3 regions of the Eubacterium sp. AM46-8 genome follow, and region 2 is predicted to be linked to each of the others. Evidence: predicted binding sites of a transcription regulator. Region 2 holds the regulator's gene; each other region holds the start of a gene.
What was found. The regulator HrcA, encoded in region 2, represses chaperone genes, less so after heat shock. The targets are predictions, from matches to a motif close to TGTTAGCACTCNNNNNNNNNGAGTGCTAACA.

Region 1 (6,802 bases), on a different contig from region 2:
ATAAAAATGTTATGTTAGGTCTTGAAATAAATAACAAAAAAACGCCTGAAAACATTGCATATGTTAATCATCTCTTAGAGCAATATGACCTTGCAGAATTCAAATCAGCGCGGCCATCCCAGCTATCCGGAGGTATGAGACAGCGTGCAGCACTTATCCGCACACTTGCTCTGAAACCGGATATTTTACTTTTAGACGAACCATTTTCTGCCCTTGATTATCAGACAAGACTCGAAGTAAGGGAAGATATATGTAATATATTAAGGAGTGAGAAGAAAACCGTAATATTAGTAACACACGATATATCCGAAGCAATTGCAATGACCGACCGTGTATTAATACTCACGAGCCGTCCTGCAAAGCTTCTGAAAACTATCAATATAGAATCAAGAGATACTCTTTCTTCCCAGAAATATTTTGATGAAATAAGGGAGGTGTTAAAATGAATATTAGTCCTTTACAGAAAAAATTCATAATAAAGCAACGTTTGTATACTATATCAGTAACACTCTCCCGCCTGATATTATTCTTAGGATTTGTCGGTCTGTGGGAATTCTCTGCTGACAAAGGTATTATCAACGCATTTATATTCAGTTCACCGGTAAGGCTGTATCAGACATTTATAGACCTAGCCAAAGACGGAGTAATATTCATGCATATATGGGTAACTCTCTATGAAACCATAGTCGCATTTGCAATAATTACAGTTGTCGGGATTATATTTGCAATATTGTTATGGTGCTTCAAAGGACTGTCAGACTGTCTTGAACCTTTTATGGTAGTATTAAACAGTCTTCCTAAGTCAGCTCTTGCACCTATGCTCATTGTATGGCTTGGCACTAATACCAAAGCAATTATCATAACCGCTGTATCCGTAGCCATATTTGGCATGATAATTAATCTGTACACAGGTTTTCTTGGAATTGACAAAGAAAAAATAACTCTGATACGGACCCTTGGAGGTAATAAATGGCATATTCTGTGCAAGCTTATCATCCCCGGCTCCAAGAAAATCATTATAAGTAACATGAAGGTAAATATAGGTCTGTGTCTTGTAGGTGTAATTATAGGTGAATTCTTAGCTGCCAAAAAAGGACTTGGCTACCTTATAATATATGGCAGCCAGGTATTTAAGATGAGTTATGTAGTTCTCGGAATTGTTATTCTCTGTATTATATCAACAATTCTCTTTGCTATAATAAATATAATTCAAAAGCTATTTCTAAAAGACTGATTATATATTATAATCAATATACATTTTGCAAAACAAGGAGGCTAAAATCCTCTGCTCCTGCATGAGCAGTCGCATTTTGCTTCGCAAAACAAGGAGGATTTATGCTTTCTCTTACAATTAAGGATTTAAAGCAATTTATGAATAAACTTCTGATAAGCGATACATTTGATGGTATGTGTATTTCAGAAGCCTATATATGCACTGGCTGCAGTTATACAATAGATGGAAAGCTCAACACCCACTTTTACCATGAAGATGAGCTTAATTCCATGCCTTCTGCAAGATATACATCATGGAAGAACATTAAGCCTTTCGCATTCAGCATAATTAAGGGCAGGAAAGTTCCTGAACTTTTAAAGGTTACATTTGTACTGCCTGAAGCAGTCGTTGCAAAGCTGATACTTGACAACAGCCTTAACTTTGACCCTGATTGTGTCAATGGTTTATTTCTTAATGTACGCTATCAGGATGGTTCAGTAACCATGACAACAGCATCTTCGCTTAGTACTTTCACTCTCGACCGTTCACTTGATGAAGCATTTGAACGATATATTCTTAACTTCCTGTCAGATGCTGATATTTCCTATGAAGAATAATTTAGAATTATTTAATAAATGCCGCAAAACCGCCTGTTTACATGCTCAGGCGGTTTTCTGTTAGCACTCTTTATCTTTGAGTGCTAGTTTTTGCTTGACTTATGTTTCTGAGTGTATTAAATTAACATTTAGTTTAATACTATACAGATTGGAGAGTGAAATATTATGTCAAAAGAACATGGTAATTTATCTATTAACAGTCAGAATATTTTCCCTATCATCAAGAAATGGATGTATTCTGACCATGATATCTTCTATAGAGAGTTAGTTTCTAATGCTTGTGATGCTATCACTAAACTCAAGAAGCTTTCAATGATTGGAGAATACGAAGCTCCAGACGATATTGATTATAAGGTTGAGATTAAGCTTTCTGCAAAAGATAAGACAATCAAGATCATTGATAATGGTATTGGTATGACTAAGGAAGAGGTTGATGAGTATATCAACCAGATTGCTTTTTCAGGTGCTGAAGCATTCCTTGAAAAGTATAAGGATAAGGCTAATGATGACCAGATTATCGGACATTTCGGTTTAGGTTTCTACTCAGCATTTATGGTTGCTGACCAGGTTACTATTGATACTCTTTCATTTAAGGACGGAGCTGAATCAGTTCACTGGTCATGCGACGGAGGAACTGAATATGATATAAGTGAGGGAACCAAAGCAGCTCCTGGTACAGAGATTACTCTTTACCTCAATGAAGACAGCTATGAATTTGCCAACGAATATAAGGCTAAAGAAGTTCTTGATAAGTACTGCTCTTTCATGCCGGTTCCAATCTTTGTAACTAACGAAGATGCCGGTGAACAGACTGAGGAGATTCCTGAGGAAGAAGTTACAGAAAAAGATACAGTTCTTGATACATTTATAAAGGATGCTGTAACTGAAGAAGTTGAGAAAGAAGACGGAACTAAGGAAACTGTTGAGAAGGTTCCAGCAAAGAAGATGGCCAAGATTGTTAAACGTCCGGTTGCAATCAATGATATCCATCCACTCTGGACAAAGCATCCTAATGAATGTTCTGATGAAGATTACAAGGAATTCTACCGCAAGGTATTCCACGATTATAAAGAACCATTATTCTGGATTCACCTTAACATGGATTATCCATTCAATCTTAAGGGTATTCTCTACTTCCCTAAGATTAATACAGAGTATGAATCTATTGAAGGTACTATAAAGCTTTATAACAATCAGGTATTCGTAGCAGATAACATTAAAGAAGTTATTCCAGAGTTCTTACTTCTTCTTAAAGGTGTTATTGACTGCCCAGACCTTCCACTTAATGTATCACGTTCAGCACTTCAGAACGATGGATTTGTTAAAAAGATATCTGATTATATCACTAAAAAGGTTGCCGACAAGCTTTCAGGAATGTGTAAGACAGATAAAGAGAACTATGAGAAATACTGGGATGACATCAATCCATTTATCAAATTTGGCTGCTTAAAGGATGAAAAATTTGCTGAGAAGATGAATGATTATATCATATTCAAGAACCTTGACGGCAAATATTTAACACTTAAGGAATGTCTCGAAGAGAATAAAGAGAAACATGAAAACACAGTATTCTATGTAACAGACGAAGTTGAGCAGAGTCAGTATATCAACATGTTTAAGAATGAAGGTATTGATGCTGTAATTCTTACTCATAACATTGACCAGCCATTCATCACTAACATGGAATCTAAGAATGAGAATCTCAAGTTCAAGCGTATCGATGCAGATCTTTCAGACAGCTTTAAGGAAGAGACTTCTAAAGACGAGTTGAAGGACATGACCGAAAAGCTCTCTAAGACTTTCAAGGATGCTCTTGGCAAAGAGAATTTAACTGTTAATGTTGAGAAATTAAAGGATGCATCTATATCTTCAATGATTACTCTTTCAGAAGAAAGCAGACGTATGCAGGATATGATGAAGATGTATGGTATGGCAGGCATGGATCCTAATATGTTTGGTGCCGAAGGTCAGACTCTTGTACTTAATGCTAACAATGATCTTGTTAAATATGTTGCAGAACATACAGACGGCGAAAATACTAAGATTATATGCGAACAGCTCTATGACCTTGCTATGCTTAGTCATGCACCACTCTCTCCTGAACAGATGACTGGATTTATTGCAAGAAGCAATAAAATCATGGAATTACTTGCAAAATAACGCCATTTAAACTATCATTGTCTTATATAACAATAAGGAAATATATAACATGACTAATTTTAACTATGACAATTATGACGATGATACTAAAGCTAAATACGATGACGGTATAGAATTCTTAGATGATATTGACGATGATTTCTCTTATGATGACACAGATTATGATGACTATGATATTCCACGATACAGCGACGAGCCACCTGCTCCTGCACGCAAGGACCATAAAGAAAGTATTGGACAGGAAATATTAAGCTATATTAAGATTCTTGCTGTTGCCATCATAGTTGCATTTCTATTCACAAGATTTATTATAGTTAATGCACAGGTTCCTTCTGGTTCAATGGAGAACACTATTCTTACAGGCGACAGACTTATTGGTTTCCGTCTGGCATATCTGTTTCACGAACCTGAACGTGGTGATATTGTAATATTTAAGTATCCTGACGATGAATCTCAGAACTTTGTTAAAAGAGTTATTGGAATTCCTGGAGATGTTATTAATATCAGGAATGGTTACGTTTATGTTAATGGAGAGATGCTTGAAGAGAATTATATCCGTGAGCCAATGAACAGTGATGGGGAAGACCTGACATATGTTGTACCTTCCGGTTCGTATTTTATGTTAGGCGATAATCGTAATAATTCCAAAGATTCCAGATACTGGACTAATACATTCGTATCTAAAGACAAGATAATTGCTAAAGTTTCTTTCAGATACTTCAATGTCAGGACGAAAAGGTTTTCTTTTTCTTTTATCAAATAATCCCCTGCATAATAGATAATATTCAGGGAACAATAATATGGCCGCTATGTTAATTGCAACATGGCGGTCATAATTGTTTTTTGAAAGGAGAAATATTATGGGTAATCTTAACTGTAATGCTGCATCTTGCATGCATAACTGTGACAACCAGTGCTGTCTTAATTCAATCTGTGTAGAAGGAAGCTCTGCATGCCAATGTGGTGAAACATGCTGCAGTGACTATGAACATCAGAAACCAGGTGCAACTAATATGTGCCATCTTCCTAAAGATTCTTTATCCATCTCATGTGAAGCAACCAACTGCATATATAACACTAATAAAAAATGTGATGCTGACCATGTAGACATATCAGGTATAAAAGCTGTAACAGAGGACGATACAGTCTGTACAACATTCCAGGCAAGGGGATAAGTCCTGCTTACACGAAAGGGCTGTCATGCATATGCATGACAGCCCTTAATAATACATAAAAATTATGCTCTTGATGTATACTCACCTGTACGAGTATCAATCTTAATCTTATCGCCCTGATTAACGAATAATGGAACCATAATCTTAGCTCCTGTCTCTACGATAGCTGGCTTAGTAGCACCTGTTGCTGTGTTACCCTTGATACCAGGCTCTGTATCTGTTACTTCAAGCTCAACTGAAATAGGTGGCTCAATAGCAAATACATTACCATCATGTGAACAAAGCTTAACCATCTCATTCTCTTTAACGAACTTAAGAGAATCACCAACCTGATCAGCACTTAATGCAATCTGATCATATGTCTCTGTGTTCATGAAGTTATAAAGATCTCCATCAGCGTATAAATACTGATATTCTGATCTGTCGATGTGTGCAAGATCAAACTTCTCAGTTGGTCTGAAAGAATTCTCTATAACACCACCAGAAATAATATTCTTTAACTTAGCTCTAACGAAAGGTGATCCCTTACCAGGCTTAACATGCTGGAATTCGATTACCTGCCAAATTCCGTTCTCATACTGAATTGTAATACCGTTCTTAAAACTACCTGCATCTACCATTCTTTGGTATACCTCCTAAATAATCAAATGACTTCTAATATTGTATAATAAATATAAACATTTGGCAACTACTTTTTCATTACAAGGTCAACAACTGCTTCCATTGCATATAAATATCCCTTAAGTCCAAGCCCTACTACCTGTCCGTTACATACAGGAACTGTCACAGAAGTATGTCTGAACTCCTCTCTTGTATGTACATTGGATATATGAACCTCAATCTTAGGAATTGCTGCAACAGATGCAAGTGCATCTCTTACTGCATAGCTGTAATGTGTGAATGCTCCGGGATTGATAACAATTCCATCAACATCATTGTAGTATGCCTCCTGAATCTTATCAATTATAGCACCTTCATGATTGCTCTGGAATACTTCCACATCAACTCCAAGTTCTTCTGCCTTCTTCTTAATCATTGAAACAAGCGCTTCATAATTCTGTTCACCATAGATGCCTTTTTCTCTTATTCCTAGAAAATTAATGTTAGGTCCGTTCATTACTAGTATCTTCATATCAATCCTCCATTATTCCCATATTAATAGCTGCCACGACATCTGTATACATATCTTCAAATCTTCTGTCATCAGTCTTAACAATAATATCAGCAGCCTCTTTATAAAGAGCCTCCCTTGCAGTCATAAGGCTTTCAATCTTCTCTCTTAAGTTACCTCCTGCAAGAAGCGGTCTGCTTGTATCCTTAGACAGACGCTTTACCAGTTCATCAACAGATGCTTCCAGATATACAACAATTCCAAGCTCCTTAAGAAGACTTCTGTTAACCGCTCTTACTGGCAGTCCTCCACCAACAGATATAACACAATTATCACAGACCTGTGCAAGCTCTTTGATAGCCTCTGTCTCCATATCCCTGAATGTCTCTTCACCGGAATCCCTGAATATATCCTTAATAAGCTTGTTGTACTTATTCTCTATATACTCGTCAGTATCAAGGAATTCCATATTGTGGTTCCTGGTAATCCATCTTCCAAATGTTGTCTTGCCACTTCCCATAAATCC
Region 2 (6,802 bases):
TCGAAATCGAAGCCACCTGCTCCAGCTCCACCTGCTCCGCCTTCAAATGCGGCATGGCCAAACTGGTCATACTGTCTTCTCTTTTCAGCATCGCTTAACACCGCATAAGCTTCAGAAGCCTCTTTGAATTTTATTTCAGCTTCTTTATCCCCCGGATTCATATCAGGATGATATTTCTTTGCAAGTTGTCTGTATGCTTTCTTAATAGCAGCGTCATCGGCATCCTTAGGCACGCCAAGGACTTCATAATAATCTCTCTTATCTGCCATGATTGCTTCCTCTTTCTTATTTAATCAACAGAAACTGCACGGAGTTCTCACCCCATGCAGTCCTTATTCCAGTCAGTTATTACTGACAATTAAACCTCTTTGTAATCTCCATCAACTACATCATCACCGTATGGAGCTGAACCATTAGAAGCACCTGCTCCCATATCAGGACCTGCACCTGCTCCCATGTCTGGGCCTGCACCACCAGCAGCCTGCTGTGACTCATATAACTTAGCGAAAAGCTTCTGAGCGCTTTCCATAAGTTTTTCCTTGGCAGCCTTGATTTCATCAACCTGTGCATCTGTCATGTTTTCTGGGTCAGAACCATCAACAAGTGCCTTTAATGCGTTAAGGTCAGTCTCAACTGCAGCCTTGTCAGAAGCATCAAGCTTGTCGCCTGCCTCATCCATAGCCTTCTGTGTCTGGAATACCATTGAATCAGCTTCGTTACGTGCATCAATAGCATCCTTACGCTTCTTATCCTGAGCCTCGAACTCAGCAGCTTCCTTAACTGCCTTATCGATATCTTCATCAGACATGTTAGAACCAGCAGTAATTGTGATGTGCTGTTCCTTACCTGTTCCAAGGTCCTTAGCAGATACATTTACAATACCATTGGCATCGATATCAAATGTAACTTCAATCTGTGGAACACCTCTTCTTGCTGGAGGGATACCATCAAGTCTGAACTGTCCAAGTGACTTGTTATCTCTGGCAAACTGTCTTTCACCCTGTACAACGTTGATATCAACGGCTGTCTGGTTATCAGCAGCTGTAGAGAAAATCTGGCTCTTCTTTGTAGGAATAGTTGTATTTCTCTCAATAAGTCTTGTAGCAATACCACCCATTGTCTCGATTGAAAGTGAAAGTGGTGTTACATCAAGAAGAAGGATATCACCAGCACCTGCATCACCAGCTAACTTACCACCCTGAATAGAAGCACCGATAGCTACGCACTCATCTGGGTTAAGAGTCTTGCTTGGCTCATGTCCTGTTAATGACTTAACCTTATCCTGTACAGCAGGGATTCTTGTAGAACCACCAACTAATAATACCTTTGAAAGCTCTGAAGCTGTAAGACCTGCATCTGAAAGTGCATTCTTAACTGGCTCTGCAGTCTTTTCTACAAGGTCATGTGTTAATTCATCGAATTTAGCTCTTGTAAGAGTCATCTCAAAGTGCTTTGGTCCTTCAGCTGTAGCTGTGATATAAGGAAGGTTGATTTCTGTCTGAGTTGTGCTTGAAAGTTCCTTCTTAGCCTTCTCAGCTGCTTCCTTAAGTCTCTGAAGAGCCATTGTATCCTTAGAAAGGTCAACACCTTCCTTAGCCTTGAAATCATTTAACATATACTGTGTAACAGCATTATCGAAATCATCACCACCAAGCTTGTTATTACCAGCTGTAGCAAGAACTTCAATTACACCATCACCGATTTCGATAATAGATACATCGAATGTACCACCACCTAAATCGTAAACCATAATCTTCTGCTCATGCTCATTATCAAGACCATAAGCTAAAGCTGCTGCTGTAGGCTCATTGATGATACGCTTTACATCAAGACCTGCAATCTTACCAGCATCCTTAGTAGCCTGACGCTGTGCATCGTTGAAGTAAGCAGGAACTGTAATAACAGCTTCTGAAACCTTCTCACCAAGATAATTCTCTGCATCTGACTTTAACTTCTGTAAAATCATAGCTGAGATTTCCTGTGGAGTATATTTCTTTCCATCAATCTCAACCTTGTAATCTGTACCCATATGTCTCTTGATAGAAGAGATTGTCTTATCAGCATTAGTAACTGCCTGACGCTTTGCAGGATCACCTACAAGTCTCTCTCCTGTCTTTGAAAATGCAACTACTGAAGGAGTAGTTCTTAAACCTTCTGCGTTAGCGATAACAACTGGCTTACCACCTTCCATTACAGCTACGCAAGAATTAGTTGTACCTAAATCAATACCAATAATCTTTCCCATGATAAAATGTCCTTTCTATAATTAAATTGATTAATACCTTGTGTTACATATGCTTTCTGGCTTATCGCTAGTTAGCAACCTTGACCATGCTGTGTCTTATAACCTGGTCTCTGTATGTGTAGCCCTTCTCAAACTCTTCAACTACGATGTTCTCTCCAACTGAATCATCATCAACATGCATTACTGCATTGTGGAAATCTGGATTGAACTCACCGCCTAAAGCTTCAATAGGCTTAACATCTGCATCCTCAAGCATCTTTAAAAGCTGCTTGTGAACCATATCCATTCCCTTAGCGAATGGAGTTTCAAGTTCCTCATCTGTCACACTCTTAAATCCTCTGTCGAAATTATCAACAATAGGTAAAAGCTTCTTAATGATATCTGAGGCTCCCATCTCGAACATAGTAGATTTCTCTTTTTCTGTTCTCTTTCTGAAATTATCAAACTCAGCCATCTGCCTCTTTACTCTGTCCTGAAGTTCTTCTATAACTGCATCCTTAGGATCCTTCTTCTTAGAGCTCTCAGTGCTCTCATCCTGTGCCTCGGCCTTGTCTGATTCATCAGCTTCACATGCATTCTGACTTTCATCAGCCTTACATTCTGATTCGCAGTTGCAGGCTTCTTCTTTCTTAGCATCAGTCTCCTGATTCTTTACTTCATCCTGAACTGTCTCTTCTGATTTCTTTTTCTTTACATCCTTTGACACTTCCATACCAACCTTTCCTAAGTTTTCTTAAATACATCATCCAAATGCGTCTGCATCTCTTTTAAGGTATCAACAACCTTTTCATAATCCATACGCTTCGGTCCAATAATACCAATTGTTCCCTTCATTCCATCCTGCAATTCATATGTGGCTGTTACCACACTACAGTCCTTCATGGATTCAACTGGTGTTTCATTTCCTATATATACCTGAATGCCGTGGTTATCATCTTCAGTCTCATCTGAACCATCCTTGTCATTAACAAGTCCAGACAAGCCCTGCTTTTCCTCCAAAGCATATATAAGCTCACTTGCTTTCCCGGAATCACTAAGCTCCGGATACTTGAATATGTTAGTTGCACCGCTTGTGTATATCTTCAGGTCGTCAGCCTTACTTATAGTCTCAACTATCGCATCTAACACTTCTTTAACAATACCTATATGCTCACCTGCCTGACTCTCCATCTTGGATATAAGTCCCAGATGCATCTCCTGCAATGTAAGACCTGTAAGTGTTGTATTAAGAAGAAGATTAAGCTTCAGAAGATTCTCTGGTGAAATATCCTCGCTGATAGTTATAACCTTGTTCCTTATAAGATTACCTTCCATAACAATAACAGCAAGAAGCTTATTCGGTTCAAGCTGTGAAAGCTGAACAAATCTTAACTTATTACCAGTTACCTTAGGAGTAGTTATCATCGTGGCATAATTAGTATTATTCGCCAGAACCTTTGCTACATTCTGAAGAAGCTCCTCTACTCTGTCTACCTTCTCTGATAAGGCATCCTTCATAGAATCAAGTTCTTTCTCTTTATCACCAACCTGCTGTTCTCTTAAGGATATCTCTTCCTCTTTCTGGGCCATTAAATCGTCAACATATAATCTGTAACCCTTATCAGTTGGAATTCTTCCAGCAGAGGTATGTGGCTGTACAATGTAGCCAAGCTCTTCTAAGTCTGCCATCTCATTCCTTATAGTTGCTGAACTTAACTGTAAATCAGTCAGCTTGGAAATCGTTCTTGAGCCAACCGGTTCTCCGGTATCAAGATAATTCTGAATAACAGCTTTAAGTATCTTAACCTTACGGTCATCCAGTCGTCCATCCGTCTCCATGGCATCCTCTCCTTTCATCTTGTTAGCACTCATTAGATTGGAGTGCTAATATCGATACATTTAAGATATCACTACCCTTTCGTGATGTCAACAATAATATTTCTTTTTTCTATAAATAATTTATAAACTTCTTAAACAAAGTGATATTAACACAAAAAAGCTGCAGCTCTAACAGTTTCAAAACCATTAAAGCTACAGCCCTATTAATTCTTATATATATTAGATTCCAAGAATCTTCTTTACTTCATCACACATCTTGTCAGAATCACATACAGTATCATGAAGAACTGGTGCTGTTCTGATTTCTTCAATTGCGTTAGGAACTTTGACATTGCTTATCTTGCTAAGCTCGTCTACAAGCTCGAAATCTCCCATTGAATCATACTTAGAATCAATAGCATTCATAACGCTTCTTGTAAACTTATATGGACTTGCTGTTGAAGCAATAACTGTCTTAGTTGTATCACCAGTTTCTTTTCTGTACTTATCATATACAGTTGCAGCAACTGATGTATGTGTATCGATTACGTATCCACAATCTTCATATATCTTCTTGATTGTAGCAGCATCCTCTGCCTCTGTAGCATAATTGCCATAGAAGTCAGCTAACTGTGCCTTCATCTCTTCTGTAATCTTGTACTTTCCTTCTGACTTTAATGATGCCATAAATTCTGCATTCTTAGCTGCATTATTGCCAGCAATTCTGTATATAAGTCTCTCAAGGTTGCTTGAGATAAGGATATCCATAGATGGTGAGGTTGTAAGAACGAACTCTCTGTTTCTGTCATACTCACCTGTTGTAAAGAAGTCATATAATACCTTATTCTCATTAGATGCACATATGAACTTATTAATAGGAAGTCCCATATTCTTAGCGTAAAATGCAGCTAAGATATTACCGAAGTTACCTGTAGGAACAACTACATTTATCTTCTCGCCATCCTTAATCTCGCCATTAGCTAATAACTTGGCATATGCATATACATAATAAACAATCTGTGGAACAAGTCTTCCTATATTGATTGAATTAGCTGATGAAAACTGGAATCCGGCATCGTTCATAACCTTCTCTAATTCCTTATCAGAGAAAATGTTCTTAACACCAGTCTGTGCATCATCAAAGTTACCTTTGATTCCAATTACATATGTATTGTCGCCCTTCTGTGTAACCATCTGCTTCTCCTGAATTGGGCTTACACCGTTCTTAGGATAGAATACAATAATCTTAGTTCCCGGAACATTAGCAAATCCAGCTAAAGCAGCCTTTCCTGTATCTCCAGATGTAGCTGTAAGAATAACAATTTCATTCTTAACATTGTTCTTCTTAGCAGAAGTTGTAAGAAGATGTGGAAGGATAGAAAGTGCCATATCCTTGAATGCTATTGTAGCACCGTGGAAAAGTTCAAGAAAATACTCATCTTCAACTTTAACAAGCGGAGTCATCTCTTCTGTATCAAACTTAGAATCATAAGCTCTGTCTATACAGCTCTTAAGTTCTTCCTCTGTGAAATCATCAAGCATAAGCTTCATAACTTCATAAGCAACTTCTTTATAAGTCATCTTAGATAATTCTTCTAAGCTTTTATCTAATGATGGAATACTCTCTGGTACAAAAAGTCCTCCGTCTGCTGCAAGCCCCTTTAATATAGCCTGTGATGCAGTAACCTTAACACTGTCGTCTCTAGTACTTCTGTAGAACATACTCATCTTTAATACACCTCATAATTAATATAGTGTGCCTGCGAAAAAGTCGTAGGCTTTTAATATTATACAACAGACATCTGTGCAAAAACAATACTTTATAATAACAAATTACATTCTGTCTGTTTTTAAGCCTCCACGATCTTTCCAGCAATAGCACTTGCTGCCGCTGTAGCTGGAGACGCAAGGAATATCTTAACCTTGCTTGTTCCCATTCTTCCAAGGAAGTTTCTGTTGTTAGTTGCAACAACTACCTCTCCGTCAGTAAGAATTCCGCCTGTTCGTCCACAGCATAATCCGCATCCTGGATGTGTAACAATTGCTCCGGCTTCAACAAGTGTCTCAAGTGTTCCGTCTGCAAGAGCTTCTTTATATATCTTGCGGCTTGCAGGAGTAACTATTAACTTGACAAATGGTGCAACCTTCTTACCTTTAAGAATAGCTGCTGCACACTGAAGATCCTCTAATCTTCCATTAGTACATGAACCTATGAATACCTGATCTACTGCTGTTCCGGCAAGCTCTGTAACAGGCTTGATGTTATCTACCTGTGAAGGACATGCAAGAACCGGAACTAAATCCTCTGCATTATATGTAATCTCTCTTGCATATACTGCATCCGCATCTCCCTTTAAATCCTTTAATTCATCTGTAAGTTCTACATTACAGTACTCTGCTGTCTTTTCATCTGGTGTAAAAAGAGCACATTTGGCACCGGCTTCAATAGCCATGTTAGACATAGTCATACGGCTTGCAACGCTCATCTCGTCAATTGTTGAACCTGTGAATTCAAGTGCCTGATAAGTTGCGCCATCTGCTCCAAGGTCACCGATAAGTCTTAATATGATATCCTTTGAACGCACATTTTCAGGAAGCTTTCCATTAACTGTTACCTTGATAGTCTGTGGAACTTTAACCCACATTTTGCCTGTTCCTAATACACTTGCCATCTCTGTATATCCGATACCTGATGAAAATGCACCAACACAGCCGTATGTTGTTGTGTGGCTGTCTGTACCAAATGCGATATCTCCCGGC
Region 3 (6,802 bases), on a different contig from region 2:
TCCTTTCTTCAATTGTTATATTTATTTCAAATGTTTATAACAGAATATATTTTTTAGTCAACAGTTTTCAGGCACTATTTTTATATTCTATTTTTTTTACAAAAGTTTCACCCTCCCCATAAGTTTTTTAGTACTTTTTTCACATTTTTCTATATTCAAGCAACTTTTGGTAGTATGTATTGCATACAAAAATAATATCGTTATTAAGCACGCTGCTAAGCTGATGGGTGGTATCTTCTTTGAATTTGTAATCTTCAAGTTTTAAAATGCCTGATATCAGCGTGGATTTAAGCAATAAAAAAAGCACGGAAAAATCCGTGCTAATACATGCTGAATAAATAGCTCCTGATTTGTATGTCACAAGTCCATACAAATGACAAATTCTCAACAATAGAATAAATAGGAATTACTGATATAATATGAAGTTATCATGGGTATAAACTAAACGCAAGAATATAATAAATGTATTAATTGATGTTTCTCATATACATGGTTTTGCGTCCGGCTCCGGTTTTTATAATAGCTCCTTCTTCTACAAGTTTTTTAAGTGCAGATTCAACAGAGGAGCTGCCAAGGCTGGGACATGAAAATAAGGCATCCTGTTTTGAAAATTTTCCAAGCGTATTTTCCGTGAATGATTTTACAATATCGTAAGCACTGCTCTTCTTTCCTGTTTTTGCTGCAAGTGATACTCTGGATTCAAATTCTCTATAGCACGATAAAATACAACTATATAGCCGGCGCGATACAATAACAGTAATGTGAGCAATCGGCTCATTCTGCCGTTTCCATCGTTAAATGGGTGAATGCATAAGAAATCTAGTATGAAATTTGGAATTAAAATAAGAGGGTCAACGATTCCTTCTCCAAAAGCCTTATTATATTCCTCACAAAGACGCTCTACAGCACTTGGAGTTTCATAGGGTTCAAGTGGCTTTAATAATACAATCTTTTCTCCATTTTCAAGAACCATATCAATTTCATTAGGTGTAGTTTTATATTTACCACCATAGGAAAAAGCTGTATGTTTTAACAGTTCACCATGCAGCTGTAAGATATAACTGCTTCTTACGGGAATTGCTTCATAACTTTCGTGAATTATATTTAATGCATTCCTATAACCAAGGATTTCCTGTTCATCTCTGTTTCGTGGAGTGGTCTTATTTTCAACTAACTGTTTTAATCTTGAATTGGTGGTGATAATACCTTCTATCTGATTTGAACTTTCGGTACTCTGAAGCTTTGCAATTTCAACTAATCTGTTTAATCCAACCGGTTTCTGCCTTAAAAATAGATCCTGTTTACCCTTAAATTCGTGAATCTGTGCAACATAGGCCATTATTTCATTATCCCAGATTCTTTCCTTAAGTTTTGAATAATCAAATTCTCGCATCAGGTACTCCTTTCTCACAAACGCATTAGCTTCTCTTAAAGTTTCTAACATAAATAATCTTTTAGCTAAGTCAGAAAAGAAAGAAAATGAACTTGTTATTCCTACTTTTCTGCAGTCAAGAATGAAAAAATAGGGGAATTCCCCTATTTTTCCATTCTCTAACCTGCTTTAATTTTCAACATTTCCCAGCTCTGCCTTCTTATCAAGAATCGTGAATGTCTTGGGAAATGTCAGCCTGTGAATCTCCTCTTTAAGAAACATGTTACAATATCCGTGAAATGTTCCCGTAAAACAGTTGGCGTTATCACCAACAATATTCCTTAATCTGTGTTTCATTTGCGAAGCTGCCTTGTTTGTAAATGTAAGCGCCACAATAGATGATGGCTCAACAAACAGTTCTGTTATAAGATATGCTATTCTATATGTAAGTACAAATGTTTTTCCCGAACCTGGAACTGACGCAACCCTTATGTTGCCTTCTGTCTGTGTTATTGCATCTGTCTGTTCCTTCGTTGCTCTTTCTGGTATGTTCATAGTCCTCTTTACCTGTAAATATTTAGTATACCTTTGGTATCTCTCCATCAATTCCATACATTTGTTTAAATGTATCTATATCCGCGGCCTGCTTAATCAGCATTATCTCCTCTATCTTACCGGTATGGATATCCTGAAATCCCGCAACCTGCTCCCCTGTGCATATGCTTGTCTTCAGTACTGGTTTCTTATTCATTTTATCTATTAGCTTTCTTGCTCCAGTTCTAGATTTATAATCATTATATAAATCTCGCGACAGCATCAAGCTCTTTTCTCTTAGGTCTTTCAGGTGGCTCCTGTCTCCTGTAGCCGACAGCAATAACAGACACAACATTTTCACTGTCTGGAATATTAAGCAATTCTCTTAACGCCTCACCATCTCTAATGCCCATTACCAGAGTATCAAGCCCCAGTTCAGCCGCTTTAAGAAGCAGATTCTCATTCTGCAGACCAAGGTCATAATAACCCCAGCCGTCACCAGCTTCATTAACCGGGCTGCTTGTATTCTTATCGAAACCAACCATTCCCTTTACAAATGTTGTGACTATATACGCACCTGCTCCGTCTGAATTAGCTTGATTGAATTCAGGAAGACATTTTTCTCTAACTTCTTTTACCGCATTTTCAGATAAAACACAGTAATATCTTGATGTCTGCAGATTCTTCCATGAAGGTGCATATGACGCAGCCTTAATAAGTTCCTCAAGCTGCTCCTTAGTAACCTTTCTCTCTGGATTATAATTTCTTATGCTTCTTCTTTTCTCCATTACTGCCTGTAATTCCATATGTATACCTCTTTTCTATGATTATAATTACTAATGTTTCCGCTCAATCTACACATCATTATCTGCTTATCATAAAATGCCTCCTCTAAGTAAGTTTATATCCCTTTAACTGCTTTCTGTATGTTCTATACTCCGGACAGTATTTTTCAACCTCCTCCCAGAATTCTGCCGAATGATTCATATATCTTCTGTGCGAAAGTTCATGCACGATTACATAATCCATCAGCTCCTGGGGCATATAATACAACTGGTAGTTGAAATTCACATTGCCTTTAGAACTACAGCTCCCCCACCTTGTTTTCTGGTTACGGATAGTTATTCTTCCAACGCTCACATTCATTATATCACAGTAAAACTGTACTCTCTTTTCAAATGTATCCTTTATATTATCAAGTTCCTGCTTCGACAGACATTCAATACCCGGCGCACCTGTACCGCGTCTGTTATCTGATTTCTGTCTGACAAAATCCAGTTTCTGCCTGATCCATTCATCATGTTCTTCTATAAATCTGTTAATCTCTGCTGATGACATTCGCAATGGAGTTCTTACTATCACTTTCCCATCTGCATGAACCTCTATTCCTATTGTTCTTCTTCTGGATTTTATTACCTGTATGTTCATGATTCTACCTTGTAAATGCTTTATCTTCCCACAACCTTCTTAAGATATTCATTTTTCAGCTTATTCTGCTCTTCAAGCCTCTTATTTTCATCTTTTAAATGCTGTATATATTCCCGTGTCAGTTTAACGCCTCCACGAACTGCTATGTCTTCATGTTTTTCCATCTCATCAAGCCACTGGAATAATGACTTTTCCCTGATTTCGTTATATGTGTTATCTTCTCTGTTAAACATTTTTATCCTGCCTTCTTTCCACATATTTTAAACAATTCCTATAATACCACACACGCGGCTTCCAATGGCATATATTCTTAAAATTTCATATTTAGCAATTGCTGATTAAATAAAAATCCCGCGACAGTCATACAACCGCCACGGGATTAAAATCATTTATTCATATGTGTGTTTCTTATGCTTACCAAAAGCTGCCTGTTCCTCGACACTGTGGTCTGCAACATTCATCTTCTGATGTACTTTCTTTTTCTTTAATGGATGCTTTGGATTCTTATCCATAACAATCGCTCCCTTTCTAATTCAATAATAAATGATTAGTCATTAGCCTTCAATAGCAATGTACTTCTTATTCTCAACTGCTTTAGCTTCTTTCTTAGGAACTGAAAGTCTTAAGATACCATCTTCATACTTAGCCTTGATATCTTCCTGTGTGATACCTTCACCTACATAGAAGCTACGGCTCATAGCACCAGCATATCTTTCCTTACGGATGTATTTACCTTTCTTATCCTTTTCATCCTTATCAAGTCCCTTAGCAGCACTTATTGTAAGGTAACCGTTATCAAGCTGTGCATTAATTTCATCCTTCTTAAATCCTGGAAGATCAATATCAACTTCATAACCTGTATCAGTTTCCTTAACATCAGTCTTCATTACATTATTTGCATGCTTACCATATAAAGTCTTGTCAACTTCAGGAAATCCGAAGTCCATCCAATCATCATTAAATAAATTCTCTCCAAAAATACTAGGCATCAACATAAGTCATTCCTCCTTTAACATATATCATTATCTTGTTACCTTGTTTCTTTGGAACTGGGATGTTTCAGTAACCTCTTGAGGTACTTTCCTTTACTTTCGTACCTCTTTTGGTTCCCTTCCTTTGTTCTTGGCTATGTTATATACCTTTTTGTTAGCACTGTCAAGAGGTGAGTGCTAATTATTTTTATTTTCCAATTATAAAATTCCGCAATCCCAGTATTTACATGGGATTGCGGAATTATAAAATATTTATAAACTATATTTTTTCAGTCGTTTCAGAAGAAAATTATATAATTCTTTATTAAGTTCTCCGTTCTTTTCCTCATCTTCCATATATTCAGGAAGCGGCATATCTGTATCACATTCTCCACATATATCAATACCTAAAACCTTCTGGTTTCTTATAATTATCCCAAGCATATGCTCTAATGTACCAAGCTTCATATGTCCCTGACTCCAATTGGTTTCACATATGCTTTCATCAAGAACATCCTTATCAATAGATATGTATACAGGAACTGATAAATCAATCTGGTTTGTTTTAGATTCCATTGCTTCGGCTCTTATCTCCTGTGCTGAATATGTTATAAGTTTATTACTTCTTAACCCAATCGCATTAATATCTTTCTTCTCTGGTCCCACCAGAATAAGCTGGCAAATATACGGATTGTCTTTAATCACCTTTCCTGCCCAGTCTCCGCAGCTTGTTAATCCTTCAATCATAGGTTTTTGCATATCGGTATGGTGATCAAATACAACTAAAGAAAACGGTTCCTTAATTCTGTCAGTCATTATCTTAGTAACATAATGGTAGTTACCCGAATCAAGAAAATGTATTCCATGAATTCCAACAGAATCAACTCTTTCACCTATCTGTTTTTCAGCTTCGTCTGATACATACATATCACATCCTGTAATATCAGTGCAGTCTATCCATGTAAGTGATGTTTTTTCCTTAGCAAATTCATCATCATATACACCTGTGAAATCAAGAATAAAATTGTTGTTTTTCTCTCTTTGCATTATACAATCACCTCAATGGATGTTACTTTTTCTCAAATTCCTCGCTTATCTTCTCCACAAGATTATTCTTTGCAAGTCCATAAGCAATCTTAACTGTATTATACACTGTTTTGTCCGTTGCCGCTCCATGTCCCTTAACAACCGGCTTCTTAACGCTAGAAGAATTGCTCCGCCTTCATTGTTGTAATCAAACTTTGGCTCAAGTCTGCCAATAAATGCCTCTAGCTGTGCCTTTTGGGTATCAGATGCACCTGCTGCCGCCCTTCTTATATCATCAAACACAACCTTTGCTGTTCCCTCGATTGATTTAAGAAGCACATTTCCTGCAAATCCATCACATACAACAACATCTGCGTTGCCGTCTAACACTTCTTTGCCTTCAATATTACCTGTGAAATTAAAACCACATTTTTCTAAAAGCTCATGAGCTTCCTTAATAACATCACTTCCCTTTCCAGCTTCAATGCCATTAGAAAGTGTTGCAACTGTCGGATTCTCAATTCCGAGTGTCTTCATGTAAGCTACACCGAGTCTTGCAAAATCGACAAAACGGTCTGCCTTGCAGTCAATATTGGCACCGCAGTCAACTATACAGAATGGCTTGTCATTACGGCCATTAAGAACTACTGAAAGTGCCGGTCTTGTCGCATTTAACTTGCCAAGTATCAGGATTGAGCTGATAAGCACAACTCCTGTTGCACCACATGTCACGAATCCACCAATATCCTCATTCATACGGCACATTTTAAGTCCCTTGATTAAGGACGAATCAGTCTTATCGTGGTAAGCGTCAACCGGGTCATCATAATTAGTTATCTCCTGTGTGCAGTCCACTATCTCAAGCTGCGATTCATCATAATTTACATTGGCAAGGAAATCCTCAAGCTCGGCCTTCCTTCCCATCAGATATACATACAAATCTTTATTCTCACTGATTGCCCTGATTGCGCCTGAAACAAGCTCTGTCTGCGGCTTGTCAGCGCCAAGCAAATCTACAACTATCTTTATCAAATTTAATCCTCCTTGTTTTACGAAGTAAAATCCGAGTCCATTGACGAGGAGAGGATTTAGCCCTCCTTCTGCTCGTGCCAGAAATTATCAAGCAGATTCTTATACACTGCCTCTGAAAATGGAGCTTTTGACAGCTTCTGCTTTGTTTCCTCTGACAAATGCTTTGTCGCAGCAAACTCTTTTCCCGCCGCCTCATACTTTGACAAATATCTGTCAAGTCTTGAACTTGCACCCAGTTCAATTAATGTCTTTAACTGTGGACATAGAATTGCTGTAAATCCATTTTTACCACATATGCACTCATATTCCTTAAGAAGCGAATCATAGACTGACTCTGACTCCGAATAAGCACATCCCGATATAAGAACCAATTTCTGTCCCGTCTTTGGATTTCTTATGCCGTGAAATGACTCGCCATTTTCAGGTGGCTTCTGTCCCC

Region 1: a site for HrcA is predicted at 1,889-1,919, ahead of htpG (molecular chaperone HtpG). Genes of this name have one in related genera too.
Region 3: a site for HrcA is predicted at 4,479-4,509, ahead of DW963_RS02765 (Hsp20/alpha crystallin family protein). Genes of this name have one in related genera too.

Annotation. Positions count from the first base shown of each region.
Region 1 covers NZ_QSEU01000022.1:2,879-9,680, forward strand. The annotation lists gene DW963_RS12515 (ABC transporter ATP-binding protein) at 1-446, shown strand, start outside; gene DW963_RS12520 (ABC transporter permease) at 443-1,234, shown strand; gene DW963_RS12525 (DUF5721 family protein) at 1,336-1,830, shown strand; gene htpG (molecular chaperone HtpG) at 1,996-3,990, shown strand; gene lepB (signal peptidase I) at 4,040-4,753, shown strand; gene DW963_RS12540 (DUF1540 domain-containing protein) at 4,851-5,165, shown strand; gene efp (elongation factor P) at 5,228-5,785, opposite strand; gene aroQ (type II 3-dehydroquinate dehydratase) at 5,854-6,297, opposite strand; gene DW963_RS12555 (shikimate kinase) at 6,299-6,802, opposite strand, start outside.
Region 2 covers NZ_QSEU01000002.1:177,556-184,357, reverse strand. The annotation lists gene dnaJ (molecular chaperone DnaJ) at 1-269, opposite strand, end outside; gene dnaK (molecular chaperone DnaK) at 359-2,245, opposite strand; gene grpE (nucleotide exchange factor GrpE) at 2,313-2,957, opposite strand; gene hrcA (heat-inducible transcriptional repressor HrcA) at 2,969-4,063, opposite strand; gene thrC (threonine synthase) at 4,283-5,770, opposite strand; gene DW963_RS02250 (3-isopropylmalate dehydratase large subunit) at 5,893-6,802, opposite strand, start outside.
Region 3 covers NZ_QSEU01000003.1:68,406-75,207, reverse strand. The annotation lists gene DW963_RS02795 (Fic family protein) at 641-1,444, opposite strand; gene DW963_RS02790 (UvrD-helicase domain-containing protein) at 1,562-1,927, opposite strand; gene DW963_RS02785 (aspartate dehydrogenase) at 1,950-2,123, opposite strand; gene DW963_RS02780 (nitroreductase family protein) at 2,167-2,712, opposite strand; gene DW963_RS02775 (M48 family metallopeptidase) at 2,798-3,334, opposite strand; gene DW963_RS02770 (hypothetical protein) at 3,355-3,567, opposite strand; gene DW963_RS13535 (hypothetical protein) at 3,724-3,846, opposite strand; gene DW963_RS02765 (Hsp20/alpha crystallin family protein) at 3,889-4,329, opposite strand; gene DW963_RS02760 (arginase family protein) at 4,579-5,352, opposite strand; gene DW963_RS02755 (phosphate acyltransferase) at 5,398-6,363, opposite strand; gene DW963_RS02750 (hypothetical protein) at 6,420-6,802, opposite strand, start outside.